3 regions of the Amycolatopsis sp. cmx-11-32 genome follow, and region 3 is predicted to be linked to each of the others. Evidence: riboswitches for the same ligand, from Rfam matches in the RefSeq annotation. Region 3 holds a riboswitch; each other region holds the start of a gene.
The links. Region 3 has a riboswitch for S-adenosylmethionine ahead of ACM6LR_RS13245 (methionine ABC transporter ATP-binding protein). Riboswitches for the same ligand answer to the same signal wherever they lie in the genome.

Region 1 (9,488 bases), on a different contig from region 3:
CTGGTTCGACTCGGGCTCGATGCCCTACGCCCAGGTGCACTACCCGTTCGAGAACACCGAGTGGTTCGAGCACCACTACCCGGGCGACTTCATCGTCGAGTACATGGGGCAGACGCGCGGCTGGTTCTACCTGCTGCACGTGCTGGCGACCGCGCTGTTCGACCGGCCGGCGTTCCGCACCTGCATCTCGCACGGGATCGTGCTGGGCTCGGACGGCCAGAAGATGTCCAAGTCGCTGCGCAACTACCCGGATGTCAACGAGGTCTTCGACCGAGACGGTTCCGACGCGATGCGCTGGTACCTGATGGCGAGCCCGATCCTGCGCGGCGGGAACCTGATCGTCACCGACAAGGGCATCCGCGACGCTGTCCGCCAGGCCGTGCTGCCGCTGTGGAACTCGTACTACTTCCTCGCGCTCTACGCGAACGCCGAGGGCGTCGAAGGCCAGTGGCGCACGGATTCCAAGCACGTCCTCGACCGGTACGCGCTGGCGAAGACGCACGAACTGGTGACCGACGTCGAGCACGCGCTCGACACCTATGACGTCGCCGGTGCCTGCTCGACCGTCCGTGACTTCCTCGAGGTGCTGACGAACTGGTACGTGCGCAGGTCGCGCGACCGGTTCTGGGCGGGTGAGCAGGACGCGATCGACACCCTGCACACCGTGCTGGAGGTGACGTCGCGGGTGGTGGCGCCGTTGCTGCCGCTGACAGCGGAGGTCATCTGGCGTGGGCTGACCGGTGGCCGTTCGGTCCACTTGACCGACTGGCCGAACTCGCTCGACCTGCCCGCCGACGCGGCGCTGGTGACGGCGATGGACCGGGTGCGTCAGGTGGCCTCTTCGGCGCTTTCGCTGCGGAAGTCGAACAAGCTGCGGGTCCGGTTGCCTCTGGCCAAACTGGTCGTCGCCGCGGACGAGGCGGATTCGCTGCGCGAGTTCACCGACATCCTGCGCGACGAGGTCAACGTCAAGTCCGTCGAACTGACCACGGAGGTCGCCACGCACGGCGGGTTCGAGGTCGCGGTCAACGCCCGCGCCGCCGGGCCGCGGCTGGGCAAGGACGTCCAGACGGTGATCAAGGCCGTCAAGGCGGGCGAATGGACGACGTCGGAGAGCGGAGCCGTCGTGGCCGCCGGCATCGAACTCATCGAAGGTGAGTACGAGCGGCGCCTGGTCGCCAAGGGCGGCGGTGCGGCCGCGGAACTGCCGGGCGGAGCGGGTCTGGTGCTGATCGACACCGAGGTCACCGACGAACTGGCGGCCGAGGGCCTGGCCCGCGACCTGGTCCGGGTCGTCCAGCAGGCCCGCCGGGACGCGGGTCTCGACGTCGCCGACCGGATCGCGCTCACCGTCGACGCGCCGGAGGACGTGGTCACGGCCGCGACCACGCACGAGGAGTTCATCGCTTCGGAGACCCTGGCGACTTCGGTGGCCTACGGTACCGTCGCCGACGGCTCGGCCGGGACGGTCGGGGAGGGAACCAAGGTGACCGTGGCGGTCGCCAAAGCCTGACTCCGAGAGTGAGATGAACGGGACTTTCATGGCAAATTTGCCATGAAAGTCCCGTTCATCTCATCCAGAACGCGGTCTGGACCACCGGGATCACGAAACGGATTCGGAACCGTCGCTTTCTCGCTGGGAAACGGCCTTGCGCGGAGGAAATCGGCAGGCTGACCCGGAGCGCGTGAAGGACGTGCCGCACTGGGGGAGAACGAGTCCATGAGTCCTGGCCGGAAAAGAGGGATCCTGATCGGCGCCGCGCTGGCGGTCGTCGCCATCGTGGTGGCCGCGGTGGTGCTGTTGGTCAAGGAGGATCAGGCGCCCGCCGCCACCGGTGGCCCGGGGGAGCCCACCGGGACAGCGCAGGAGAGCCCGGCGCGGGTCGCCGCCCGGTTCCTGCGGCAGTTCGAGGCCGGCGACCTGAACACCGCCCCGGTCGATGACCCGCCGGCGGCCACCGCGGCGCTGTCCGCGGCGCGCGGCGCGCTCACCCCGACGGCGGTCGAAGCGGCCCTCGGCGAGGTCCCGACGACGCCGGGGGAGGCGACCAGCACGTCGGCCACCTTCCACGCCTCCTGGACCTTCAAGGGCACCAGCGTCTGGAAGTACGAGGGCAAGCTGGACCTGGTCCGCAACGCCGGGAAATGGGTGGTCCGCTGGGCGATGTCGGTGATCCACCCGAAACTCGAAGCCGATCAGTGGCTCTCCGTCGCGCCCGTTTCGGCCAAGCCGGTCGTGGCCGACAGGGAGGGCAAGGCTCTCGTCGGCGGTGACGCGGCGGGTGTCGCGCCGATCCTGCAGGGGGCGCTGTCCAAGGTCGCGTCCGAGCAGAACGGCGGAACCGGGACCCCGGCCACCGTCACCGTGTCGCGCGTCGACGCTTCCGGCAAACCGGTCGAAACACTCTTCGGCCAGGCCGAAGAAGCCGGTCAGCCGCTGGTCTCGACCTTGAGCGTGGCGTCCCAGAGTGCCGCGCAGAAGGCTGTCGACGGCCTTCAAGGTTCGGCGATCATCGTCGCGATGAAAACCAGCGGTGACCTGCTGGCGGTCGCCCAGAACGCCGCGGCGGGCAACCAGCCGAAGGCGCTCAGCGGCCTGTACGCACCGGGTTCGGCGTTCAAGATCGCTACGGCGACCGCGGCGCTGCAGCAGGGCGGGGTCTCCGCCGACTCGCCGATGGCCTGCCCTGGGAGTGAGCAGATCCGGACCCGCACGCTCATGAACGAAAACGGTTTCGACCTGGGGACTGTTTCGCTGAAGACGGCGTTCGCCGCATCGTGCAACACGACCTTCGGGCGGCTCGCCGGGCAACTGCCTGCCGACGGCCTCGCGAAGGCCGCGAGCCAGCTAGGCCTCAACGCCGACTTCGAGATCCCGGGACTGGCCACCGAAACCGGGAAGGTCGAACCGTCGAGTAGCGCCGACGAGCAAGTCGAGGCCGGGATCGGACAGGGAAAGGTGCAGGTCAGCCCGTTGGGCGCGGCGCTCATGGCCGCCACGGTCGCGACGGGGAAACCGGTGGTGCCGAAGCTGTGGCAGGGATTGGAGACCAACGTCAACGCCGGCTACCAGGCCCCGCCTGCCGGGGTGCTGAACCAGGTCCGGGCGATGATGCGCGAGGTCTGCACGACGGGGACCGCGAAGGCGTTGAAGGGCAGCGGAAACGTCTTCGGCAAGACCGGGACCGCGCAGTTCGGCTCGGGTGCCGACGCCAACGGCTGGTTCGTCGGCTACCGGGGAGACGTCGCGTTCGCCGTCATGCTCGAAGGCGCCAACGACTCCGAACCCGCGGTCCAGCTGGCGGCGAGGTTCCTGGCGGGCTGATATTTCGGTCCGTGCCGAACCGTGGGTCTTCTACGGTGAGCGCATGGAAACGATCGCCTTGGCCGAGGTCGCGGCCGTGCTCGCCGATCCGAGCCGCGCGTCGATGTGCCTCGCGCTGCTCGACGGGCGTGCCTGGACGGTGACCGAGCTGGCCGGAGCGGCCGAAGTGGCCGCGTCGACGGCGAGCGAGCACGTGACGAAGCTGACCGAGGCCGGGTTCGTCGTCCGGGTCAAACAGGGGCGGCACAGCTACGTCCGGATCGCCGATCCCCGGGTGGCGGAGCTGATCGAGCAATTGGCGCAGCACGCCGAACACCGCCCGGTGAAGGGGCTGCGGTCGTCGGTCCGGGTGAAGCGGCTCGAGTTCGCCCGGACCTGCTACGACCACCTCGCCGGGACGGTCGGGGTCGCGCTGCGGGACGGGATGCTCGCCGCCGGGCTGATCGACGAGGCCGACGGCCTGACGTTGACCGGTCGCGGGCGCGACGTGCTCGGCACACTCGGGGTGGAGATCGCCGATAGCCGCCGTCCGATGCTCCGCGACTGTCTGGATTGGACAGTCCGCCGTGATCATTTGGCGGGCCGGGTCCCCGCGGCGTTACTGTCCCACGGAGTGAGTGCCGGCTGGTTGTCGCGTGAGGGCAACCGAGCGGTGAAGGTCCTGCCCGCGGCGGCGAAACCCTTCGCGGAACTAGGTGTCGACCTGATGGCCCTGCGGAGTCCGTAAAGGACAGTCTGTAACACAGTCCGTTCGGCTCGCCGTCGGCGGTGCACGAAGGTGTGACGATCACCGCCTCACTATTCTGGAGGCCTCACGGCGGCCGGACGGGAGGCGACATGGAACAGCTCCCGTTCATCTTGGGTACCGGTGGCGCGGTTCTCCTCGTCGCCGTGATCGCCGTCCGGGTGTCGATCAAGGTCGGCCTTCCCTCGCTGCTGCTCTACCTGGGGATGGGGGTCCTGCTCGGCGAAGCCGGGTTCGGCATCCAGTACGACAACCCTGAACTCACCCAGTCGCTCGGCCTCGCCGCACTGGTGATGATCCTGTCCGAAGGTGGTCTCACCACCCGGTGGACGGCCGTGAAACCCTCGCTGGGCATTGGAATCGCACTGTCCACAGTGGCCGTCGTGGTGAGTATCGCGGTCACCGGCGCGGCCCTGCATTGGTTGCTGGGCCTGGATTGGCGGATGGCGTTGCTGTGGGGCGCGGTGCTCGCGTCGACCGACGCCGCCGCGGTCTTCTCGGTGCTGAGATCGGCGGGGATCGGGAAGCGGCTCGTCGGTGCGCTGGAGATCGAGTCGGGGATCAACGACGCCCCGGCCTACATCGCCGTCGTCGTCCTCGCCGAGGGCACGACCGTTGACTGGTCGCTGCCGCTGCTGGTCGTCTACGAACTCGGCGCCGGGCTGGTGATCGGCTTGGCCTTCGGCTGGGGCGGGGCGTTCGCGCTGCGCCGGGCGGCGCTTCCCGCCACCGGTCTGTATCCGCTGGCCACGGTCGCGGTCTGCGTCGTGGCGTACTCGAGTGGGCAGCTGGCTCACGCGTCGGGCCTGCTCGCCACCTACGTCGCCGCCCTGGTGCTGGGGAATTCGAAGCTGCCGCACCGGTCGGACACACTGTCCTTCGCCGAAGGGCTCGGCTGGCTCGCGCAGATCGGGCTGTTCGTGCTGCTCGGCCTGTTCGCATCGCCGAGCAGGATCTTCGAGAGCCTGGTCCAGGGCCTGGTCGCGGGCGCGGTCGTGCTGTTGCTCGCCCGGCCGCTGTCAGTGGTGCTGTCGGCACTGCCGTTCAAGATCCCGTGGCGAGAACAGGTGTTCCTGTCCTGGGCGGGGTTACGCGGGGCGGTCCCGATCGTGCTCGCACTGATCCCGCTGTCGTCCGGCGTGCCCGGCGCGCAGGAGCTGGTCGACGCGGTGTTCGTGCTGGTCATCGTGCTGACCCTGCTTCAGGGGGCGACGCTGACCCCGCTCGCGAGAGTGCTCGGGCTGGCTCAGCACACCGAAGCGCACGAAATCGACGTCGACTCCGCGCCACTCGATGAGATGGGTGCCGAACTCCTGCAGGTCCGGATCAACTCCGGGTCGAAGATGCACGGCGTCTACCTGGCCGAACTGCGGCTTCCGGTCGGGGCGACGATCAGCCTGCTCGTCCGGGACGGCACCGGCTTCACGCCGAACAAGAACACCCGGCTCCAGGAACGCGATCAGTTACTCGTCGTGACCACCTCCGACGCGCGTGACGCGGCCGAACGACGGCTCCGTGCCGTCGACCGGGCCGGTCGCCTCGCCAGGTGGAAGGGCGAATCCGGCCAATAGGTCACGAACCGGCACCAGCTGTTCGTCGGTTGATCTCAGAAACTTCTTCCTCTTCGTCCCCCTTTTGGACTACCTTTCCCGCAATTGACTCCATCGAATGGGTGAGTGTCACGGGTTAAGGAGTACGCAAGGTGACGAAACTTCCTGCACGGTTCGCCGTTCTGGGGGCTGCGGCTGCACTCGTCGGGGTGGTTCTCTCCGCTCCGGTAGCCTCCGCGGCCGGCGCGTTTCCCGCGTTCGGATTGCCGTTCGACACGGGTCAGTCGGTCTACTCGGCGGGAATTCACTCGGACAACGGCACCTCCGGCGTGAAAAACGCCATCGACTTCAGTCCTGGGAACAAGACCGTGCGTGCGCCGCTGGCGGGCACCGTCCGAGTTCAGCACTGCGACGGGGGCGACTGGGTGACCATCGACCACGCGAGTGGCTGGCGGACCGGGTACTACCACATGGAGGACATTTCGGTCACCGACGGCCAGCGGGTCGTCCCGGGCGACGCCCTCGGCCTGACCGGAAACGCGCTGCCCTGTGGTGGCCGCAGTACCGGCGCCCACGTGCACTTCACCCTGTGGACCCTGCCCACAGCCACCGTCAAGGGTGGCGACTCGCGCGACTTCGGTGTCGGCGCTGGCAACTGGAACGGCGTGTCCTACGACGAGCTCTCGACCAAGGTCGCCGACGCCCACGGCGAGGCCGTCGACCGCAAGATCTTCGGCGGCTGGCAGTTCACCGCGGGCACCGATCAGTACTCGGGTACGGCGACCGAGGTCTCGTCCCGTTCGACCATTCCCCTGCCCGGCCGATTCCGCGTCTGACCTCCCGCGTTTCGTCCTCTAGTTGCGGTACTTGCACATGCATCTATCGCAACTAGAGGACTAATTGCGGGGGTTCTCCTCGGTTGCGGAATGCGTGACCGGCGTCTCACCATGCGGGCAAGGGGTGGCTTGATCGCCGGTGCATCGGCTAACTTCGTTCGTAGGTCACGAGTGTCAGCGTCAAGCCCCGGCTAGCTGACCGGCAACCCTCCTTCCGCGGTGGGGTGCCCCGGGTGAGGACCTGGCTCGTCGCGTGGTGCGACGGGCAAGCGCGGGATCCTCGTCGGGGTCCCCTGGCCCGGAGGATGACGATGACACTCGCTCTCGAACGCACCAGCACCCCCGCCACTATCGCGGAAACCGTTGTCACACACGAAATCCCGACGGTCGCGTGCGCCGATCTGCGGGTCCCGCTGGTCACCGGGGGCGACATCGGGTACGCCAACCTCGATCACGCGGCGAGCGCTCCCTGTCTGGACAAGGTGCGTGACGCGGTCGACGAATTCTTGCCCTGGTACGCCAGCGTCCACCGCGGCGCCGGATTCGCGTCGCAGGTCTCCACCAAGCTTTACGAGCGCACGCGGGGAAGCCTGCGGAACTTCGTCGACGCGCGGTCGACCGACACCGTCGTGTTCACCCGCAACACCACCGATTCCTTCAACCTTCTCGCGCGCAGCCTGCCGAAGCACACGTCGGTCGTCGTGTTCGACACCGACCACCACGCCGCGCTGCTGCCGTGGAAGGGTCCGAACGTCCGCCGGATCGAGACGCCCCGCACCCGCCTCGCCGCGGTGTCCGCGGTGGACGAAGCGCTCGCCGACTGCCCGCAGGGCTCGCGGCTGGTCGTCATCACCGGCGCGTCCAACGTGACCGGGGAACTGTTGCCGGTCAAGGAGATCGCCGCCGTCGCGCGACGACATGGCGCCCGGATCGCGCTCGACGCCGCGCAGCTCGCGCCGCACCGCAAGATCTCCGTGCGCAAACTGGACGTCGACTACATCGCGCTGTCTGGCCACAAGCTGTACGCGCCTTTCGGTGCCGGTGCGCTGATCGGCCGCGCCGACTGGCTGCGTGCCGCCCAGCCGTACCTCGCCGGTGGCGGCGCGACGAAGCTCGTCACCCGCGACTCCGAAGACTTCGGCGTGGTCTGGAACGCCGGCGCCGAGCGGCACGAAGCCGGTTCCCCCAACACCGTCGGCGTCTACGCGCTCGGTGTCGCCTGCGAGACGCTTTCCGGGAACTGGGACGCGATCGTCGCCCACGAAGACGAACTGCTGACGCGGCTGCGGCGTGGGCTCGCCGCCATCCCCGGTTTCGCCGAACTGCGGCTGTTCGACGCGCCGGTCGACCGGGTCGGCACGCTCAGCTTCGTCGTCGACGGCTTCGAACCGGGCTGGCTCGCCGCGGTCCTGTCCGCGGAGTACGGCATCGGCGTGCGGGACGGCGCGTTCTGCGCGCACATCGCCACCAAGCGGCTGATCTCCGCCGCCGGTTCGACCGGCCAGCAGGCCGTCCGGGTCAGCCTTGGCCTCGGCAGCACCACCGAACATGTGGACCGGGTCGTCCTGGCGCTGCGTCAGATCGTCGCCCGCGGCGCCCGCTGGCAGTACGAGAAGCCGGAGGGCCGCTGGGTGCCGGAGAACGATCCGCGGGAGCTGCCCCCGTTCTGCGCCTGACCCACTACCCTCACCCCGCATGGGGAACGAGCGACCGCGTTACTGGTTTCCGCTGGCGTTGCTGGGATTCGCACAGCTGATCGTGGTGGCGCTGGCCGGGGATCCGCGCCGCTCCGGGGGCTGGATGGGCTACCCGCCCCGCGGCGAACAGGGTTACTACCAGAACCTGTACGGCGTGGAGATGAGCCGGGAGGCCGCGTCCGCCGTCTCGGTCGTCGGCATGAGCCGGCTGGACAACTGGCTGTTCGCCGTGCTCGCGGTCTACCTCGGCACGGTGCTGTTCTATGCCTGGCGGACGAAGCCCGTGCGGTGGTGGAGGATCCTCGCGATCGCCCTCGGCGGCCTGGTCGCCATCGTGCTGGCGGATCTGGTCGGCTACTGGGAACTCGACATGGACGGCGACGCGCGGAGCGCGGTCCTGCTGACACTGGGGCTGATCCTGCTCGCCTGGCTGGACCGCAGCGTGCTGGTACTGGTCGTGGCCGCGGCGTTCGTGCTCTGCGCGGTGGTGCTCGCCCAAGGACAGCTCGCGTTAGTGCTGTCGTCGCTGGTCGCGCTGGCCGGGGCGTTCACGGCGCTGCTGAGCAGGCCGAAGACGGCCGCCGAGGAGACCTGAGCACGCTCAGTGGACAATGGGTGAGTGAGTACTGAGCCCGAAACCGCGCCACCGTCGCCGCCGCTGCCCAAGAAGCGCGTCGCCGTGGTGTTCGTCGTCGCCGCGGTGCTGTGGGGGATCGACCTCCTCGCCAAGCAGATCGCCGTGTCCACGCTGGAGGGCAAGCAGCCGGTCGAGTTCCTCGACGGGCTGGTGTACTTCCAGCTCGTGCGCAACCCCGGCGCCGCCTTCTCGATGGCGACCGGGCTGACCTGGGTGCTCGCGCTGGTCGCGGCCGCGGTCGTGGTCGCCATCAGCTGGCTGGCGCGGCGGCTGCGCTCGGTCGGCTGGGCGATCGGCCTCGGCCTCGTGCTGGCGGGCGCGCTCGGCAACCTGACCGACCGGATCTTCCGCGCGCCGGGCCCGCTGCAGGGCCACGTGGTCGACATGATCTCCGCGTTCGCGCCGAACGGGCAGGGCTGGGCGATCTTCAACGTCGCCGACTCCGCGATCTGCGTCGGCGGAGTGCTCATCGTGACTCTTTCCTTGCTAGGCAAGGACTACGACGGATCGTCTACAAAGGACAAGAAGAAAGCGGCAACCGAATGAGCGCGCGTATGCTGCCCGTTCCCGACGGGCTCGACGGAATGCGTGTCGACGCGGGTCTGGCGAAACTACTGGGACTTTCCCGCACGGTCGTGGCGGAACTGGCCGAATCCGGCGAGATCCTGCTCGACGGCAGGCCCGCCGGGAAGTCGGAC
Region 2 (9,488 bases), on a different contig from region 3:
AGCCCCGCCGATGGTGCCGCTCGGACCTGTCCCACCTGCCCTGATTGTGTGTTTCGCTGAACGGGCAGGCGACGGAACCCTAGGCACTACGCTCATCACCGTACCCCGAACACTCGTCCGGAGGCGGCCGCGATCCACCCTCGGACGACTGTTAAGCTTGCCCCTTCATCGCTGTGTGGCATTCCGTCATGGAGGAAACCCGCGCCGCTTTCACGAGCGCGCAGGGCCGGTCACAGCGCGGCGGTGAAACCACCGAGAGATTCAAGAGGAGCGCCCCCGTGGCCAACATCAAGTCGCAGATCAAGCGCATCACCACCAACGAGAAGGCGCGTCAGCGCAACCAGGCGATCCGGTCCTCGGTGAAGACCGCGATCCGCAAGTTCCGCGAGGCCGCCGACTCCGGCGACAAGGCCAAGGCGCTGGAACTGCAGAAAGACGCGGCCAAGAAGCTGGACAAGGCCGTGACCAAGGGCGTTCTCCACGCCAACCAGGCCGCCAACAAGAAGTCCTCGCTCGCGAAGCGCGCGAACTCTCTCTGATCGGCTTTCGAAGGGCCCCGGCGACGCGAGTCGCCGGGGCCCTTCGCCATGTTCAGCGGCTTGTGCCGTGGGCGGCGACGACTTCCAGGATGGCGCGTTCCAGTGCGTACTCCGGGTCTGCCGCGACACCCTTGACTTCGGCATTGAGCCGGGCGACGACCCGCATCGCGGTGGCGAGACCGTCCTGCCCCCAGCCGCGGGCCTGCCCCTGCGCCTTGCGCACCTTCCACGGCGGCATCCCCAGCTCACCCGCCATCTGGTTCGGGTTCCCGCGACCGGCGCCGGACACCCGCGCGATCGTCCGGACGGCGTCGGCGAGAGCGTCCGCGACCAGCACGTACGGAACACCCAGCTGCATCGCCCAGCGCAGCGACTCCAAAGCCGCCGCCATGTCCCCGGCGACGGCCTTCTCGGCGACAGCGAACCCGTTCACGTCCGCGCGGCCCCGGTGGTAGCGGCGGACCGCCTGCTCGTCGACCGTTCCCCCGGCGTCCGCGACGAGCTGTGTCGCGGCCGACGACAATTCGCGCAGATCCGAGCCGACGGCGTCGATCAACGCGAGCACGGCGGCACCGTCGATCTTCCCGCCGACCCGGCGGACCTCGTTACGGACAAAGGATTCCCGCTCGGCGGGCTTGGTCAGTTTCGGGCACTCGACGACCTCCGCCCCGGCCTTCTTCAAGGCCGCGGGAAGCGCCTTCGCAGCCTTGCTCCGACCGCCTCCGCTGTGCACGACGACGAGCACGATGCCGTCGGCGGGCGCCTTGACGTAAGCCATCACCCCGTCGGCGAGCTCCTGCGAGATGTCATGCGCGGATTCGAGGACGATCACCCTGCCCTCGGCGAACAGTGAGGGGCTGACCATCTCCGCGAGCGCGGGGACTGTGAGGTCCGACACCCTGATCCGGGTGAGGTCCGCCGTCGGATCGGCCGCTTTGGCCGCGTCCGAAGCGCCGCGGACGGCGCGTTCGATCAGCAGCTCTTCCTCACCGAGAACCAGGACCAGCGGCGATGGGGCGGAAGCTTGCGTCGTCACGGTGACGATCCTGCCACTCCTCCTCTCGTGTGCTTTGTCCGGTGATGTGTTCCGGGCACGGTGGCCCCACGCGAGGCCCATGTCGTACGGTGTTGGCGAGGCGACGCGATGACACGCGTGCCGACAATCGAATACCGCTCATCCAGAGGGGCAGAGGGAACGGCCCGATGAAGCCCCGGCAACCGGCGTCAGCCTGTCATCCCGCGATCGCGGGATAGCTGACGAACACGGTGCCAATTCCGGCCCGCCACGGCGGGGCAGATGAGGAAGGACCTCGCGATGACCGCAACCCTCGGCACGACCTCCACCACCAAGACCCCGGATCTCGGACCCGCCGTCGAACTGGTGTCGAAGGAAGAGGGACACCGGCAGCCGCTCGCCCCCGAGTTCGTTTCCGCGGAGGACTTCTCGCCGCTCGAGGTCGCCTACGACTTCGGCCGCGTGCGCCGCGAGGACATCGAAGCCGGGCCGAAAAACATCTGGCGCTACAAGAAGCTCCTTCCCGTTCCCTCGAACGTCGAAGAAATCCCCAACACCGAACCCGGCGCCACCCGGCTCATCCAGGCCGACAGGCTCGCGAAGGCGTTGGGCGTCAAGAAGGTCTGGGTCAAGGACGACACCGGCAACCCGACCCACTCGTTCAAGGACCGCGTGGTCGCCGTCGCGCTGGCCGCCGCACGCGAGTTCGGGTTCGACGTGCTCGCCTGTCCGTCGACCGGTAACCTGGCCAACGCGGTCGCCGCCGCGGCCGCCCGCGCCGGCTGGCGGTCGGTCGTGCTGATCCCGAAGACCCTCGAGCGCGCCAAGATCCTCACCACCGCCGTGTACGACGGTGACCTGATCGCGGTCGACGGCAACTACGACGATGTGAACCGGCTCGCCACCCAGCTCGCCGCCGAGCAGGAAAGCTGGGCGTTCGTCAACGTGAACGTCCGGCCCTACTACTCGGAAGGCTCCAAGACACTGGCCTTCGAGGTCGCCGAGCAGCTCGGCTGGCGGCTTCCCTCTCAGATCGTGGTGCCGATCGCCTCCGGTTCCCAGCTCACCAAGGTGGACAAGGGTTTCCGCGAGTTCGGACAGCTCGGCCTCGTCGACGAAACGCCGTACAAGGTGTTCGGCGCGCAGGCCACCGGCTGCTCCCCCGTCTCGGCGGCGTTCCGCGCGGGCCGCGACGTCGTCCAGCCGGTCAAGCCGGACACGATCGCCCGGTCGCTGGCGATCGGCAACCCGGCCGACGGCCCGTATGTCCTCGACGTGGTCAAGCGCACCGGTGGCTCGATCGAAGACGTCAGCGACGAAGAGGTCGTCGAAGGTATCCGGCTGCTCGCCCGCACCGAAGGCGTCTTCACCGAGACCGCCGGTGGGGTCACCGTGGCGACGGCCAAGAAGCTCATCGAGACCGGCAAACTCAACCCGGACGAGGAGATCGTCCTGCTGATCACCGGTGACGGCCTCAAGACGCTCGACGCCGTCGAGGACAAAATCGGCCCGAAAGCGACCGTCAGCGCGTCGGCCGACGCGGTCCGCGAGGCACTCGGCATCTGAGTTCCCGCCGGCCCGCCTCAAGAACGAGGCGGGCCGCGGGGCTCACCCCTGCGCACCAAGGCGAGGCCTCGCGCGTCGGCGACGACCGCGGTGTCGCCGTCCGTGTCCGTTCTGGCGATCGAGGCACCGACAGCCGCCAGGTTGTCCAAAGTGGACTTGTTCGGGTGACCATAGGTGTTTCCGGCACCGACACTCACCAACGCGGCCCGTGGCGCGACGGCGTTGAGGAAATCCGGTGCCGTGTAACGGCTTCCGTGGTGCGGAACCTTCAGGATCTCGGCACACAGATCGGTTCCCTCGGCCATCAGGTCCGCCTGCGCGGCGAGTTCGACGTCGCCGGTCAACAGTAACCGGCCCGCCGGCGTCCCGGCCCGCAGGACGACGGAGCCGTTGTTGATCACCGTGCCGTCTTGTTCGAGGACCGATCGTCGAGTGACATACCGCGGCCCCAGTACCTCCAGCGACAGCCCCGGCCAGTCCAGCCGTTGCCCGATCCCCAGTTCCAGCAAGGGAATTCCACGACGCGCGGTCTCGTCGGCGACCTTCCGCCACGCCCAGGCGGGAGCCCGGCCCGGGCCGACGGCGACCGCACCGACCGACCTGCCCTCGAAAACGGATTCGAGACCGCCGATGTGGTCGGCGTGCAGATGGCTCAGCACGATCAACGGCACACGGTCCACCCCGAGCCTGCTCAGGCATTCGTCGACCGGTCCCGGTTCCGGCCCGGTGTCGACCAGGACCGCCCTCCCCGGCTCGGCCGTGGCGAGGACGACGGCGTCACCCTGTCCGACATCGCAGGTGACAGCGCTCCACGAAGCCGGTGGCCACGCCGGGGCCAGCACCCGCACCGGCACGAAGACGAGGAGTCCGCCCGCCAAGGCGACCGCCAGCAGGATCCTGGTGTGACGCAGCCGGACGGTGACGAGCAAGACGACGAGCAGACCGGCTGCCAAAAGCCCGCCCCACCAGCCATCCGGCCAGTCCACGACCGCTCCCGGCGCGCGAGCGCCGTGGCGGGCAACGGTGATGAGCCAACTCGCCTCGGGTTCGGTCAGCCGGACCAACAGCCTGCCCGCCGACGGCCACCACGGTCCGACGACGGTGGCGAGCACGCCGAACACGGTGGCCGGGGCGACCACCGGGGCGGCGAGCACATTGGTCACCACCGAGACGAGACTGACCGCTCCCGCCATACCCGCGATGACCGGTGCCGTCATTACGAACGCGGCCAGCGGGACGGCCAGTCCCTCGGCGTAGCCGGACGGCACACCGCGGGCGACCAGCCACTCGGCCCACCGCGGGGCCAACAGGACCAGCCCCGCCGTGGCCAGCACCGAAAGGGCGAATCCAAAGTCGGCGGCCATCGCGGGATCGGCCACGACGAGCCCCGCCACCGCGAAGGCCATCGCGGGCAGCGCCGACCCCTTGCGCCCCAGGGCGAGCGCCAGCAACCCGACCGCCCCCATCACCCCGGCGCGGAGCACGCTGGGCGCGGGCCCGGCGAGGACCACGAAACCGGCGAGCCCCGCGGCGGCCGCGGCGGCGGACGTCCGCGGCCCGACCCGGAGCGCCCTTAGCAGAAGAAGGATCGAGCCGCAGACGATCGCCACATTCCCACCGCTCACGGCCATCAGATGGGACATGCCGGAGTCCGTGAACTCACGTTCGACCCTCGGGGACAACGTGCTCGTGTCCCCCACGACCAGTCCGGGCACGAGACCGGCCTGTTCCTCCGGGAGGACGGCGCACAGGCCCCGGAGCCCGGTGCGCAGCGATTCCGCGGCTCGCTGCCACCAGGGCGCCGGCCCGAGGGCTGACGGCGGTCCGCGCACCGAGAGGACCGCGACCGTGAGTTCGGCACCCTTGGCAGGCGCGAGCCGCCCGGAGGCGGTGACCTGCTGCCCGGGCAGCAGGTCCGCCCATCCCTCCGCGGGAGCGAGCAGGAGGATCCGGCCTGCCGAATCCACCGCCCGCTCATCGGCCACCACGGCGTCCACCGTCGCGGCGACGACCACCAGGCGGGTGCCTGCCTGGCGATCGGCGTATCCGGCGCCGCGGACCGGACGTGGCCGCTCGGTGACCACCACCCTCATGGTGGCCTCACTCCCCCGTACGGCGGCGGCACGGAGGTCGTCATGCTCGGCGGCCCGGATCCGCAGCGCCACCGGGCCCGCGGTGAGCACGCCGAGGACCGCCAGCGCACCCAGGCCCGCCACCCACCGGGACGCCTTCCGGTGGGCACGGACTCCGGCGGCTATCGCGAGCACCACGGCGGCCGCACCGCAGAGCATCGTGATCCACCAGCCGCCGAGCAGCCCGGAAAGGGTGCCCAGCCAGGCCGTCGCCGCGGCCGGTACGAGCCGCAGGTCCTGACCTCGCCACGACGCGGTGTCCACTTCGGACGGATCGGCGGACGGGTTCATCCGACGGACACCAACTCCCGGACTTTCTTGAATTTAGCTTCGCCGATCCCTTCTACGTCACGGAGTTGCTCGACCGTGGTGAACCCGCCGTGCCCGGACCGCCAGTCGACGATGCGTTTGGCCATCACTTCGCCGACCCCGGGCAGGGTGTCGAGTTGCTCGGCCGTGGCCGTGTTCAGGTCGAGCTTTCCCGGTGGTGTCCCAGGGCCCGCCGCGGCGGGCCCTGGGACACCGACGGCCACCTGTTCGCCGTCGGTGAGCCGCCTGGCCAGGTTCAGCCCGGTCAGATCCGTTCCGGGCTGTGCCCCACCGGCCGCCGTGAGGGCATCGGCGACCCGTGCGCCCGAAGGGATCGTGACCAGGCCTGGGTTGACCACCCGGCCGACGACGCTGACCACCAGAGGCGCCTTGGCCGCCGCGGCGGGGGCGTCTCCGGCGGCCTTGGCCGACGGCAGGGGCGGAAGGGGCTCCGCCCCTGGCCGGTGTCCGAACAAAGTGATCGCGCCTGCCACGATCACGGCCACCGCGATGACCACGGCCACCACGGCGAACCACCGCCGTTTCACCGGTATCCCGTCCGCCGTGAACCGGGCGGGCACCCAGCGGCGCACGAGCCTGCCCGCGGGCGGGCCCTGGGTGGGTGGCGACAGCTGCGCGGCCAGCCACGCCAGCCTGGCGTTGACGGAGGAACCCGATGATCGGGCGGTTTGGTCGAACACGTGAACGACGCTACGGAGCGGGGGTGGCGGGCGGCAGTGGTGAATCCCGGGGCTGTGGACAAGTGGGGTGTTGTGGACAACTCGGCGACGGCCGGAGCCGCGTCACCGGGTTCTGTCAGTGCCGTGTGGGATGGTTGCGGGTTTTCCTCAGCCCGCTCGCTGGATCACGACACCGAGCACACCGGGACCGGTGTGAGCCCCGATGACGGCGCCGATCTCCGACACCACACACCCCTCCGGACAGCTGATGGACTCCTCCAGCCGGTTGGCCAGTTCGACGGCGCGCTCCGGTGAAGCCAGATGGTGGACGGCGATGTCGGCGAGTCCTCCGCCGGCCGCCTTCACCGCGAGTTCGACCAGCCGCGCCACCGCGCGGTTCATCGTCCGCACCTTCTCCAGCGGCTGAATCCTGCCTTCGGACATGTGCAGTACCGGTTTCACCGCGAGCGCCGTGCCGAGCAGGGCGGCCGCCGGGCCGATCCGACCGCCACGGCGCAGATACTCGAGGGTCTCGACGGCGAACAAGGTCTCCGAACGGCTCACCGCGTCGACCGCCGCCGCCTCCACCTCGGCCGGACCGGCCCCGTCCGCGGCGGCACTCGCCGCACGCAAGGCAGCGAAGCCGAGTCCCATCGCGGTGCTGCGTGAATCGACCACACGCACCTTGTCCGGCCCGACCTCCTGCGCCGCGAGTACCGCCGCCTCCCAGGTCCCGGACAGTTCGCGGGACAGATGGACCGACACGACGGCGTCCGCGCCGTCGGCCAGCGCCGCCCGGAACTCCTTGACGAATTCGGCGGGCGTCGGCCGGGACGTCGTCACCATGCTGCGTTTGCCGAGCGCTTCGGCCAAGGCAGCGGGACCCATTTCGACGCCGTCGAGGAAGACGACGCCGTCCACGAGGACGTGCAGCGGGACCACCCGGATCCCGTTCCGTTCGGCGAAGCCTTCCGGCAGGTGGGCGGTGGAATCCGTGACTACGGCTACCGACACGGCAGCCAGCCTACGTTGCCGCGGGGCGCAACACCGGGGCCATCAGGCGGGCCATTTCCGCGCCGGCGGCGGCATGTCCTTCCCAGCCCCAGTGCATCCCGTCCGGATTGCCCCGGCCGCTCAGCACGTGGTCGCCGACGACGGCTTCCAGATCCAGCAGTGGCACGTCCGCGCGCCGCCCCCAGCCGGCGATGGCGGCGGCGGCACCGGCGCGGGCCGTGTGCACCCGGCCGTAGGCGTCGGATCGGTGCACGGACGGCAAGATGCCGAAGATCGGCAGTTCCGGGCGCAGCACCCGCAGGGCTCCCACAGCGGTGTCGAGGTAATGGACGGTCAGTTTCGAAGGCAAGACCACCGGACGTCCCCGAAGGGCGATCGCGAGCCGCGGCTGAGCGGCCAGGTAGGTCTTGCGGACCACTCTCCGCAGCGGGTCGGGCCGCAGGTAACGAAGGCCGGTGCGCAGGTAGGTGGGCAATGGCGAGGGCAGTGTGTCCATGCTCCCGACAGCCAGCACGACGGCGTCGACGTGGTGCAGATCGGCCCAGACACGCGGGTCGCCGATCAGCGACCACCAGGCGTCGCGGGCGGTCCAGCCGAACCCGGCGACGAGGTCCGCGTCGCCACCGAGCGCTACGGCGGCGATGTTGGGCCACAGGCGCGCGTCGTCGGCGGCGAGCGGGCCGTCCGGGCCGTGGAAGCTGAGGGAATCGCCGAACACCAGCAGGCGCGGGGCCATGGATCAGCCGGTGATTCCCGCGTTGTAGGCGGCCAGGCGCCAGGCGCCGTCACGCCGGGTCAGCTCGACCCAGTGGCAGTTCGCGATCCCGCCCAGCGACGGCCAGGACGAGACCGGCAGGCCGAGCAGCTTCGCGGTCAGCGCGATGATCAGACCGCCGTGCGTGGCCAGCAGCACGGCGTCGCCGGCGTCGGCATTGGGTTGATCCAGATCCGCGACGACCTCCAGCGCGCGTTCGGCGACATCCACTCGCGACTCGCCGCCGGGCGGCGCCCAGGTCGCGTCGACCCGCCAGCGGGCGCGTTCGCCAGGGTAGGCCTCGTCGACCTGCTGGCCGGTGAAGCCCTGCCATTCACCCAGATGGGTTTCCCGAAGGCGCTTGTCGATCCGCAGCGGGACGCCGATGGCCTCCGTGAGCACGGTGGCCGTGTCGGTCGCGCGGCGCAGATCCGAGGCGATCACCAGATCCGGTGAGAATCGGGCGAGCGCGGGTACGGCGAACCGGGCCTGGTTCCAGCCGACCGGCGTCAACGCGGAGTCCAGATGCCCCTGCATCCGGCCCGCCGCGTTGTAGTCGGTCTCACCGTGGCGCCAGAGCACCAGCCGCCGCGGACTCACGAGGCGCCTTGCGCGTCGGCGGGGTCCTCCTCGGCGGGTGTCTCCAAACCGGCGACCTCGATCCGCGGGCAGTCCTTCCAGAGCCGCTCAAGACCGTAGAAGGAGCGTTCCTCCTGGTGCTGGACGTGGATGACGACGTCGACGTAGTCCAGCAGGACCCAACGGCCCTCGCGGGCGCCCTCACGGCGAACGGGCTTGTGCCCGCCGAGCCGTAGCTGCTCCTCGACGTTGTCGACGATCGCGCCGACCTGGCGCTCGTTGGGCGCGGACGCGATCACGAAGGCGTCGGTGATCACCAGCTGGTCGGACACGTCCAGCACGACCACGTCGCTCGCCTTCTTGTCCGCCGCCGCATGGGCGGCCGCTACGGCCAGCTCTCGTGCCTCGGACGTGGCTGTCACAGTTCTCCTCAAAAGATGGCTTTACTCGCAGGTGCGCCCGACGAGAGTACCCGGTCAGCCACGGGGGTCTTTGCGATAGAGGTCCTTTTTGGCGATGTAGCGCACCACACCGTCGGGGACGAGGTACCAGACGGGTTCCCCGCCTTCGACCCGCTCGCGGCAGGCGGTGGACGAGATCGCCATCGCGGTCACCTCGACCAGGCTCACCTTCCCACTCGGCAGGTGCTGCGAATTGAGCCGATAACCCGGCCTGGTGACGCCGATGAAATGCGCCAGGTCGAACAGCTCGTCGGCGTTGCGCCAGGTGAGGATCTGCTCGAGCGCGTCCGCGCCGGTGATGAAGAACAGCTGGTCGTCCGGATACTCCGCACGCAGGTCGCGCAGGGTGTCGACGGTGTAGGTCTGCCCGACGCGGTCGATGTCGACGCGGCTGACCGAGAAGACAGGGTTGGACGCGGTCGCGATCACCGTCATCAAA
Region 3 (9,488 bases):
CACCGTGCGACAGACCCCCGCACCGGACAGCTCCGCGGCGACCTCGACTGCAGACTGGGCATCCGCGCACAGAAAAGCGCAGGTCGGCCCAGACCCGGACACGGTGCCGGCGAGCGCACCCGCGTTGACTCCCGCCCGCAACGTGCGACGCAGCCCGGGACGCAACGAGACGGCGGCCGCCTGCAGGTCATTGCCGAGAAGCAGTGCCAGCTGCCGCGGGTCACCGGACGCCAGCGCCTCGACCACCGGAGTATGCGAACCGATCCGAGGCGGACTGCCCTCTTCACGCAACCTGTCCAGTTCTCCGAACACCCGAGGGGTCGAAAGACCACGCTGATCGAACGCCAGAACCCAATGGAACGTGTGCCTCGACAACACCGGCACAAGTTGCTCGCCTCGGCCGGTACCCAACGCTGTCCCACCGTAAAGGGCGAAAGGAACATCGCTCCCGAGCTTGGCGGCGATACCCGCCAGTTCGTCTCGGGAGATGTCGAGCTTCCAAAGTGACGCGAGCCCCACCAGGGTCGCGGCCGCGTCAGCGCTGCCCCCGGCCATCCCGCCGGCTACGGGGATGCCTTTGCGAAGCACCACTCGGACCTTGGACTCGCCGTCGGCCTTGCCGACGTGGGCCGCCAGCGCCTGCGCCGCCTTCCACGCGAGGTTGTTGGCCCCGGTCGGTACGGAACCTTCTCCTTCGCCATAGACCTCGACGCCCGGGTCCTCGGTGACCGCCACGGTCACCTCGTCAGTGAGCGAAAGCGCCTGGAACACGGTCACCAGCTCGTGGTAGCCGTCCGGGCGTACGTCACCGACCGACAAGTGCAGGTTGACCTTGGCGGGAACCCTGACGGTTACTGGGGGCGGTACGACGGCGAGCACGAGTCAAGCCTACGTGGCCGCTCCACTTGTGCTGCCACCAGGAGAAAGAGAACAGGACGAGTCAGACACGAAAGGGCCGCCCTGGACGGATTTCGTCCTGAGCGGCCCGGTCGTGGAGGAGTCAGGCAGCGACGCCCTGCGGCCCGCGGACCGGGTGGGTCACGTGGCCACCGCGTTCGGCGATCCAGGCGAGCGCGGCATCCGCGCGCTCACCGCGCACACCGAGACGGAACCTGCCGACCGGCGTGTCGCCGATCCGGGTCAGGCCGCCCCCGATGGTGGCGAGTTCGACGTCGAAGCGACCGGCGGCCTCAGGCAGCAGCGCACCGACCGATGCGAAACCGACAAGCACGACGTCCACCGCGCGGTCGTACTTCGACGTCTGCGCCCGTCCGGTCTCGATCGAGGGCAGCAGCGCCTGCGCGGTCCGGCTGGTCGGGTCGGAGACCAGGTCGAGCACGGTTCCACGTTCGATGATCGCCCCAGCCTCAAGAACCGCGACGTCGTCGCAGACACGGCGGACCACACCGGCATCAGGAGTGGTGAGCAGCACGGTGACTCCGAGCTCGGCGCGCGCGCGGTCGAGCACGGTCAGGACCGCGCCGGACTCTTCGGGCTGCACACCGGCGGTCGGGTCGTCAGCCAAGAGCACGGACGGCCCGGCTGCCAGAGCCTTGGCGATGGCCACTCGGCGCAGCTGCCCCTCGGTCAGATCACCCGGCCGCTGCCCCGCTCGCGGGGTGAGTCCGACCAGATCGAGCAGGTTGCCGACCCGGTTACGGCGCTGCGGCCCGTCGAGGCCGAGCTGTTCGAGCGGCGACGCGATGTTGCCGGCGATGGTGCGCTCGGCGAGCAACTCCGGCTTGGTGCTCACGACACCGACCTGCCGACGGATCTCCCGCAGGCGGCGGCCGTCAAGGGTCCCGGTGTTCAGGCCGTCGAGGCGGACCACGCCCCGGTCCGGGCGCTCCTGAAGTCCGATGCAACGAGCGAGGGTCGACTTGCCGGAGCCGGCCGGACCGACGACTCCGAACAACGAGCCTGCTTGGATGTCCACGCTGACATCGCGCAGGGCGACGACGGGATTTCCGTTGAGGGGAAAGGACTTGGACAGGTTTTCGACAGTGATCACGAAGGGCTCCATGCAAAGGGGGCGCTGCTTCTTTCGAGCGCGCCAACCGTCACCGAGTGACCGTCCAGAACGGACGGGCTTCAGAGGTAAGGGAAAGACTCAGGCAGTAACGGTGGAGCGTCGACACGCACTTACCGTGCGGCGACCTTCATCGACGACGCGTCGCCTGGTCAGCAGGAGCGGGTGGGTGACCCTGTTCATTAGGCACAGCCTCCATCGGTCCTGGCGGTAGCACCTGCCCTGTTGAGGGTGGTTGCTGCGACTTCGGCGAGCCAGGTCTCTCAGTCGCTCGGGATGGCTCACTGAGTAAAACCGATCCCACTAGATGAAAGCAAGCGCGTAGGCGCAGATCACACGTCTGGTCGTGTCCATAATACAGGATTTGCTGTCCGCATCCTGAGACCACGGCTGAGGTCTCAGGATCGCGTCAGGCCGCTGCCTGCTAAGACAGGTTGGACCAGACGGATCGAGAAGAGGATTTACGCTGTCGTGCTGACCTCAGCCGAGACTCGCCCGCGCGGCGCCGGTCACACCTGCGACGGCGATCAGTCAGTCGCTGCCGCGATACGGGCGAACTGGTGAACATCCAACTGTTCACCGCGGGTCTTGGGGTCGATACCCGCCTTTTCGAGCAACTCCCCCGCACGTTCGGCGGAACCGGCCCATGACGCCAAAGCCGCCCGCAGCGTTTTTCGCCGCTGCGAGAAAGCGGCATCGACCACGGCGAACAGCCGCTTCCTCTCCACGGACGACACCACTTCGCCTCGCTCGAAAGCGACGAGGGCTGAATCCACGTTCGGAACAGGCCAGAACACCGAGCGAGGTACCGCGGCGACCTTACGTGTCTTCCCGTACCACGCGAGCTTGACGCTGGGCACTCCGTAAGTCCGACTGCCAGGGCCGGCCGCCATCCGGTCGGCGACTTCGGTCTGGACCATTACGAGACCACTGGTCAACGAGGGCAGCTCGGCGAGCAGATGCAGCACAACAGGAACGGCGACGTTGTACGGCAGATTCGCGACGAGCGCCGTCGGCCGTTGAGGCAGGTCGTCCACCGTGATCCGTAGAGCGTCCGCTCCGACAACCGTCAGCCTTTCGGCCCCACCGCGTTCGGCCACGGTGTTCGGGAGCCGCCCGGCCAGTACGGGGTCTATTTCGACCGCGACGACCTCGGCACCGGTCGCGAGCAGCCCGAGTGTCAGCGAGCCAAGCCCCGGCCCGACTTCCAGCACGACGTCACCTTCGCCGACTGCCGAAATGTCGACGATCCGGCGCACCGTGTTGGGATCGTGCACGAAATTCTGGCCGAGCTTCTTGGTCGGCCGTACGTCCAGCTCGGCCGCCAGCGCCCTGATCTCCGCAGGCCCGAGCAATTCAGTCACTCGACGATCGTAGCCAGCCTTCGTAAGCCGCGATTGGCCGGTGGACGACCACCCCAGCCCCAGTCGGCCCCGAGGACAGCGCCAGCCTCCGCTTGGCCGCAACTCGCTCGCGCCATCCTCACGGATTCTCCCAGCTGACCCGTGTCATACGCCAGGGTGATCGGTGCAGGTTCACATCGCCGGAGCGTGATCAACGTGCACCCGATCGATACCGTGCATTCGTTCGACTCAACCTCGACAATCGAGGGATGACCAGCACAAACATTCCCAAGGCCTTCCCGCTGAATCTGCCGGAAGGTGACGCCGATCTGCTTCTCGACGAGTTGCAGACACGGCTACGCGAAGGGCGACGCCTGGTCGCCGAAGTCGGCCAGATCCTGGCCGAGATCGAGTCACGCGGTGTCCGAGACCTCTTCGGATACAACTCGATCGCCGTCTTCTACGAGCACGTGGCCCGGGTTCCCCGAGCCGAAGCGAAGAAGGTGACGGCTCGAGCACTCGCACTCAACTCGAGACGCGCGCGCGACGGGACCTCGACTCCACCCGTCGCGCCTTTGACCGGAGCCGCGGCCGTCACAGGCGCATTGGCCGAGGGCAGCATCGACCGAATCGTCACGGTTCTGCGGAGACTCCCAGAGCACATCGCCGCGAACGTCCGACTCGACGCCGAGAGGGACCTGGTCGATCTCGCCAGCGTCGCGAGACCGCGCGACGTGACGATGGCTGGAACCGACGTGCTCGCACGTCTCAACCCAGATGGGAACGACACCGAGGACCCCAACCCGAAGACCCGGCGAAGCGAGTTCTGGTTGCGTCAGAAACGCACTGGCCGTTGGGACATGCGCGGCGACCTCGATCCCGAGACAGGCGCCCGCCTGAACGCGCTTCTAGTCCCACTCGCGCATCCGGTCCCGAACGGAGAAGCCGACACCCGCACTCCGGCGGAGAGACGCGGCGACGCTTTCACAGAAATCGTCGGCGTTGCGGAAGCCGGCCCGGATATCCCTTTGCCTCGGCAGAGGCAGGAGCCGGTCGCTGAGCGGCCGCAGCCCGCGAAGCCCACCGAGAAGCCGACGGACCAACCCACGACCGGCCAAACACGGAATGAGAGCCAGCAAAGCCAGCACCGCGACGACAGCAGCGTGCGAGCAGAGACCGCCGCTGAACGATCTAGGGCCGCGACCCACCTAAGGTCTCCGCGCTGGTGGTCACGGCGGCCGAGATTCGGCGCTACACAGCCTCAGCTGCCCAAGACGGCCTGAAGGCCACCTTGTGGGCAGTTAGAAAACCCACACGATGACCTTCAGGGGGGAGGGAGAACGATCTGGCGGTCAGGCCTTCTTGCCACAGTGCGGCCAGGCGCCGTAGCCACCGCGGCTGTCGCGGAGCTTCTCAGCGACAGCGATCTGCTGGGCCTTGCTGGCCTGGTGCGGGTAAGCGGCGTACTGCGAGCCACCGTAGGCATCCCAGGTGCTCTTGTTGAACTGCAGGCCACCGTAGTAGCCGTTGCCGGTGTTGGCGGCCCAGTTACCGGTCGACTCGCACTGCGCGATGCGGTCCCAGGCGCCGGCGTCACCGATGACCGGATCGGCGGGCTTCTTCGTACCGACCTTGACGATCTTAGGCTTGGCCTCGGTGATGACCTCTTCCGAGACCTTCTCGCGGCCGACCTCTTTGCCATTGCGCTTGGTGACCTTGTAGGTCACGGTCTTCTGGCCCGGGGTACCCGGGTCTTCGACCTTGGTCTTGCCCTTTTCGAGCTCCGGGTCGTCGACCTTCTGTTCGGGCGGTGCGATTTCCTCGTTCTGTTTGATCATGGTGACGCCGGTCCGGCTGACGTGGACCTCGGCACCGTCGACCAGCTTGACGTCGAGACCACCGATGGCCTCATCGTCCGGGCCGAGGGTCATCCGCAGCTCACCGAGGAATTCCTTGGTGGTGACCGAGTTGGTTTGAACCTTGCGCGGTTCGTTCGCGCCGTCATAGACGGTGACGTTCTTGAGGGTCTTGACCTCGACGGTGGCGCCCTCGAGCGGAAGTTCACCGTTCTGCGGCATCGAAGTCCAGGTACCGGACTTCGCGAGATCGGAACGGCCGAGCTGGTTCAGGGCTTCGCTGAGGTTGGTCGCGCGAACCCAGGATTCCTGCGATACGCCATCGACGACCAGATTGAGCTTGCGGCCACGCTCCAGCTTGATGACGCCGCCGTCGCCCACCGCGGCCTGAGGCGAGGGCGAGAGAGAGTCGTGCGCGCCGACCGAAAGACCGGCGTCTTCAAGGACTTCGCCGACCGTGTCGCCGAAACTGTGAACGGTCTGCTGCTGACCATCGATGTCGAGCGTGACGCTCTTGTTCATCGCGATCGCGGCCGCGCCGCCACCGCCGAGGGTGAGCAGTACCGCCATGACGGTTCCCTTGAGGAACCGCTTCTTCCAGACGCGGGTCGCGCTCGAGATGACCTCGTCCTTGGTCGCGGCCTTCATCGGCGCGCCCGCGGTGCGGTCCTCGGCCACTTCGTCCGGAATGACGATCGGCGGCAGCATGGTGGTCTCGGCGCTGATGAGGCGGATCAGCTCGTCGACGTCGACGTCGATCTCGGCCATCAAGGTGTCGGCGTCGGGACCGAGCGCGGCCAGGATGTCCTGGTGCGTGATGCGCGGGTCATCAGAGTAGTCCAGCTCGCCGTAGTGAGTGTCGCGGTCGAGCACGGCAACCGAACCGGCGGAAGCGAAGGTGTTCGTCTCCGCGCCGAGGCGCGAGGCATCCTGCCTACTGCTACCAGTCACTGGGTCGTTCCCTTTCCCAAGACGTCAAGGAGCTCGACTACCGCTCCACAACGTCCTTCGTCTCGATGCGCACTTCGGCACACCTCTAGAAGTCCGACACCCGCAGCCAGCGCCATCGTCACAGTTCCAGGCTGTACCGCTCCTGGTTCCGCTTCCCCGACGTGCACTGACGTGACTGTGGGCGTAACAGCCGGAAACCGCATGAGCGGATACCGACCGGCACGATCACGGGACAGTAACGAACCTTGCCGGGTTGCGCAAACACCCCTCGGAGTGTCGTGACGTTGGTCACTCATCAGAGTGGCCCATTGCTGATCACTAATGTTGCAATCCGTTCAACTGGGGGTGACTGTCGGCAAACGGAAGACCCGCTCAGCGGTCACTCGTACCGATTCGGCCACCTCATGCACCGCCTCGCCCCTGAACGAGGCCAGGTGACGAACGGTGTAGGCGGCGCAGTAGGGCTCGTTCGGTCGTCCACGGAACGGATGGGGGGTCAGAAACGGCGCGTCCGTTTCGACGAGGTACTGGTCCGCCGGAACGATCCGTGCCGCCTCATGGAGGCCTCGGGCGTTGCGAAAACTGACCGTGCCGGCGAACGAAAGCACGTATCCGGCATCGATGCAGCGGCGAGCGACCTTTTCATCCCCCGAGAAACAGTGGAAGACGACTTGCTCGGGCGCCCCCTCTTCCTCAAGGATCCGAAGGACGTCGTCGTGAGCCTCTCGATCATGGATCATCAGCGGCTTGCCGATCCGCTTGGCGAGATCGATGTGCCACCGAAAGGCGTCCTGCTGAGCGTCATGGGGCGAGTAATCCCAGTAGTAGTCGAGGCCGGTCTCACCGACCGCGACCACTCTGGACTCTCTCGCGAGACTCTCCACTTCGGATTTCTCGGCCTCGCCGAAATCCTTGGTACGCGTGGGATGGATCGCGACGGCGGCCCAAACGCGAGGGTCCCAAGTGGACGCTTGCGCGGCCCAGCGGGCGGCCGCGAGATCGTCCGCGACGGTGATCACCCGCGAAACACCGGCGCGTTCGGCGCGATCGACCATGGCTGTCACATCAGCCGCGGTGACCGCGCCGCACGCGTCGAGGTGGGTATGCGCGTCCACCACCGAAACCGGCAACCTGTCCGGGATCGGTGGTAGCTCCTTCTTCTCCGCAGCCATCAGCTGATCACTTCGAGATCGGTGCCCATTCGGGCCCGGTCTCGCCGAGCTCCGGGTCCAGTTTGGCGAACAACGGGGTCGGCTTCTCCAGCGGCTTGCCGACCTCGATCGGCACGGACTTCCAGCGCGCCTGCTCGGTCTTGTAGTCCCCGGTGATGATGGGGTTGATCCGGCCGGGGATGTCGAGGTCCTCGACTTCCCGCAGTTCGGGCTGGGCCGCCCAGACACCGGAACCGCCGAGTGCTTCGTACACCTTCTGAGCCGAGTGGGGCAGGAAGGGAGTCAGCAGCGTGTTGGCGTCTGAGACGACCTGAAGCGCGGTGTGCAGGACACTGTCACGGCGAGCGGGATCGTCCTTGAGCTTCCAGGGCTCCTGATCCGAGAGGTACCGGTTCGCGGCGGTCACGACGCGCATGGCCTCACTCGCCGCCGCCTTGAACCGCGACCGCTGAAGGTGGGCGCCGGCGGTGTCGAATGCCTTGCGGGAGAGCTCCTTTAACTCCTCGTCGACCGCGGTGGGGGCGTCCGGACGCGGAATGGCGCCGACGTTCTTGTGGGCCATCGAGATGGACCGGTTGACGAGGTTGCCCCATTCGTTGGCCAGCTCGAAGTTGGTCCGGCGGACGAACTCGTCCCAGGTGAAGTCGGTGTCCTGGGTCTCGGGGCCCGCGACCGAGATGAAGTACCGCAGGGCGTCCGGACCGAAGTCGCGCAGGAAGTCGTGGACGTAGATGACCGTGCCGCGCGAGGTCGAGAACTTCGAGCCACTCATCGTGAGGAACTCGCTGGAGACGATCTCGTCGGGCAGGTGCAGCTTGCCGTACTTGCCCGGCGCTCCACCGCGGTCGCCCTCGCCGTTGTGACCGAAGAGCAAGGCGGGCCAGATCTGGGCGTGGAAGGTGATGTTGTCCTTGCCCATGAAGTAATAGGAGCGGGCGTCCGGGTTGCTCCACCACTCCTGCCAGGCGTCCGGGTCGCCGGAACGGCGTGCCCATTCGACGCTCGCGGAGAAGTAGCCGATGACCGCGTCGAACCAGACATAGAAGCGCTTCATCGGCTGGTCGCGCCAGCCGTCGAGCGGGATCTTCACGCCCCAGTCGAGGTCGCGGGTGATCGGCCGAGGGCGCATGTCGTCGATCAGGTTCTTGGTGAAGTTGAGGACGTTCGGGCGCCAGTCGGTCTTGCTGGACAGCCATTTGCCCAGCGTGTCGACGAACGCGGTCAGGTCGAGGAAGTAGTGCTCGGTCTCGACGAACTTCGGCGTTTCACCGTTGATCCGCGACTTCGGGTTGATCAGCTCCCCGGCGTCGAGCTGGTTGCCGCAGTTGTCGCACTGGTCACCGCGCGCACCGTCGTAGCCGCAGATCGGGCACGTGCCCTCGATGTAGCGGTCGGGCAGGGTGCGGCCGGTCGAAGGGCTGATCGCGCCCCGTGTGGTCTTGGGAACGACGTAGCCGTTGCGGTGCAGCGCGAGAAAGATCTGCTGCGTGACGTCGGCGTGGTTACCCGTGGTGGTGCGGGTGAAGAGGTCGTAGGTGAGACCGAGTCCTTGCAGGTCTTGGCCGATCTGACGGGTGTACTTGTCCGCCGTCTGCTGGGAGGTCAGGCCTTCCTTGTCCGCCTGGACGGTGATCGGGGTGCCGTGTTCGTCGGTCCCGGACACCATGAGCACCCGGTTGCCGGCCATTCGCTGGTAGCGGGAGAAGACGTCGGACGGGACGCCGAATCCGGACACGTGGCCGATGTGGCGGGGGCCGTTGGCGTAGGGCCAGGCCACCGCAGTCAACACTGGGGTGCTCATGCTTGTTTAGCCTACGGACGTCGTCTAAGGCATTGTTGTTCGGGAGAGGATCGGAGGTCTCGGTGTCCGCCACGCGTCTGCTGGTACTGGGTGTCGTGCGCATGTACGGGAAGGCACACGGCTACCAGGTCCGGCGCGAGCTTCTCTCGTGGGCGGCCGACAAGTGGGGCAATGTCCAGCCGGGGTCGATCTATCACGCGTTGAAGAAGATGACCGCCGAAGGCCTCCTGGAACAAGTCGAGGACATCGAAGCGGGCGGCGGGCCCGATCGGATCGCGTACAAAGTGACCGACGACGGAGAGACCGAGTTCCTCGTGCACCTTGGCAGGGCGTTGT

Region 1: another riboswitch for S-adenosylmethionine. It lies ahead of ACM6LR_RS16860 (aminotransferase class V-fold PLP-dependent enzyme); the one in region 3 lies ahead of ACM6LR_RS13245 (methionine ABC transporter ATP-binding protein).
Region 2: another riboswitch for S-adenosylmethionine. It lies ahead of thrC (threonine synthase); the one in region 3 lies ahead of ACM6LR_RS13245 (methionine ABC transporter ATP-binding protein).

Annotation. Positions count from the first base shown of each region.
Region 1 is NZ_JADNQN010000005.1:149,327-158,814, forward strand. It holds gene ileS (isoleucine--tRNA ligase) at 1-1,513, shown strand, start outside; gene ACM6LR_RS16840 (penicillin-binding transpeptidase domain-containing protein) at 1,721-3,325, shown strand; gene ACM6LR_RS16845 (ArsR/SmtB family transcription factor) at 3,369-4,052, shown strand; gene ACM6LR_RS16850 (potassium/proton antiporter) at 4,163-5,641, shown strand; gene ACM6LR_RS16855 (M23 family metallopeptidase) at 5,773-6,456, shown strand; SAM riboswitch class IV at 6,620-6,734, shown strand; gene ACM6LR_RS16860 (aminotransferase class V-fold PLP-dependent enzyme) at 6,768-8,132, shown strand; gene ACM6LR_RS16865 (hypothetical protein) at 8,152-8,748, shown strand; gene lspA (signal peptidase II) at 8,773-9,336, shown strand; gene ACM6LR_RS16875 (RluA family pseudouridine synthase) at 9,333-9,488, shown strand, end outside.
Region 2 is NZ_JADNQN010000011.1:88,536-98,023, forward strand. It holds gene rpsT (30S ribosomal protein S20) at 279-539, shown strand; gene holA (DNA polymerase III subunit delta) at 592-1,575, opposite strand; SAM riboswitch class I at 1,711-1,843, shown strand; gene thrC (threonine synthase) at 1,855-3,120, shown strand; gene ACM6LR_RS28755 (ComEC/Rec2 family competence protein) at 3,138-5,543, opposite strand; gene ACM6LR_RS28760 (ComEA family DNA-binding protein) at 5,540-6,262, opposite strand; gene ACM6LR_RS28765 (DegV family protein) at 6,410-7,255, opposite strand; gene octT (diglucosylglycerate octanoyltransferase) at 7,266-7,991, opposite strand; gene ACM6LR_RS28775 (histidine phosphatase family protein) at 7,995-8,609, opposite strand; gene rsfS (ribosome silencing factor) at 8,606-9,010, opposite strand; gene nadD (nicotinate-nucleotide adenylyltransferase) at 9,065-9,488, opposite strand, start outside.
Region 3 is NZ_JADNQN010000004.1:160,398-169,885, reverse strand. It holds gene ACM6LR_RS13250 (4-(cytidine 5'-diphospho)-2-C-methyl-D-erythritol kinase) at 1-879, opposite strand, end outside; gene ACM6LR_RS13245 (methionine ABC transporter ATP-binding protein) at 1,001-2,011, opposite strand; SAM riboswitch class I at 2,222-2,312, opposite strand; gene rsmA (16S rRNA (adenine(1518)-N(6)/adenine(1519)-N(6))-dimethyltransferase RsmA) at 2,557-3,393, opposite strand; gene ACM6LR_RS13235 (DUF222 domain-containing protein) at 3,642-4,655, shown strand; gene ACM6LR_RS13230 (transglycosylase family protein) at 4,725-6,101, opposite strand; gene ACM6LR_RS13225 (TatD family hydrolase) at 6,515-7,351, opposite strand; gene metG (methionine--tRNA ligase) at 7,359-9,152, opposite strand; gene ACM6LR_RS13215 (PadR family transcriptional regulator) at 9,215-9,488, shown strand, end outside.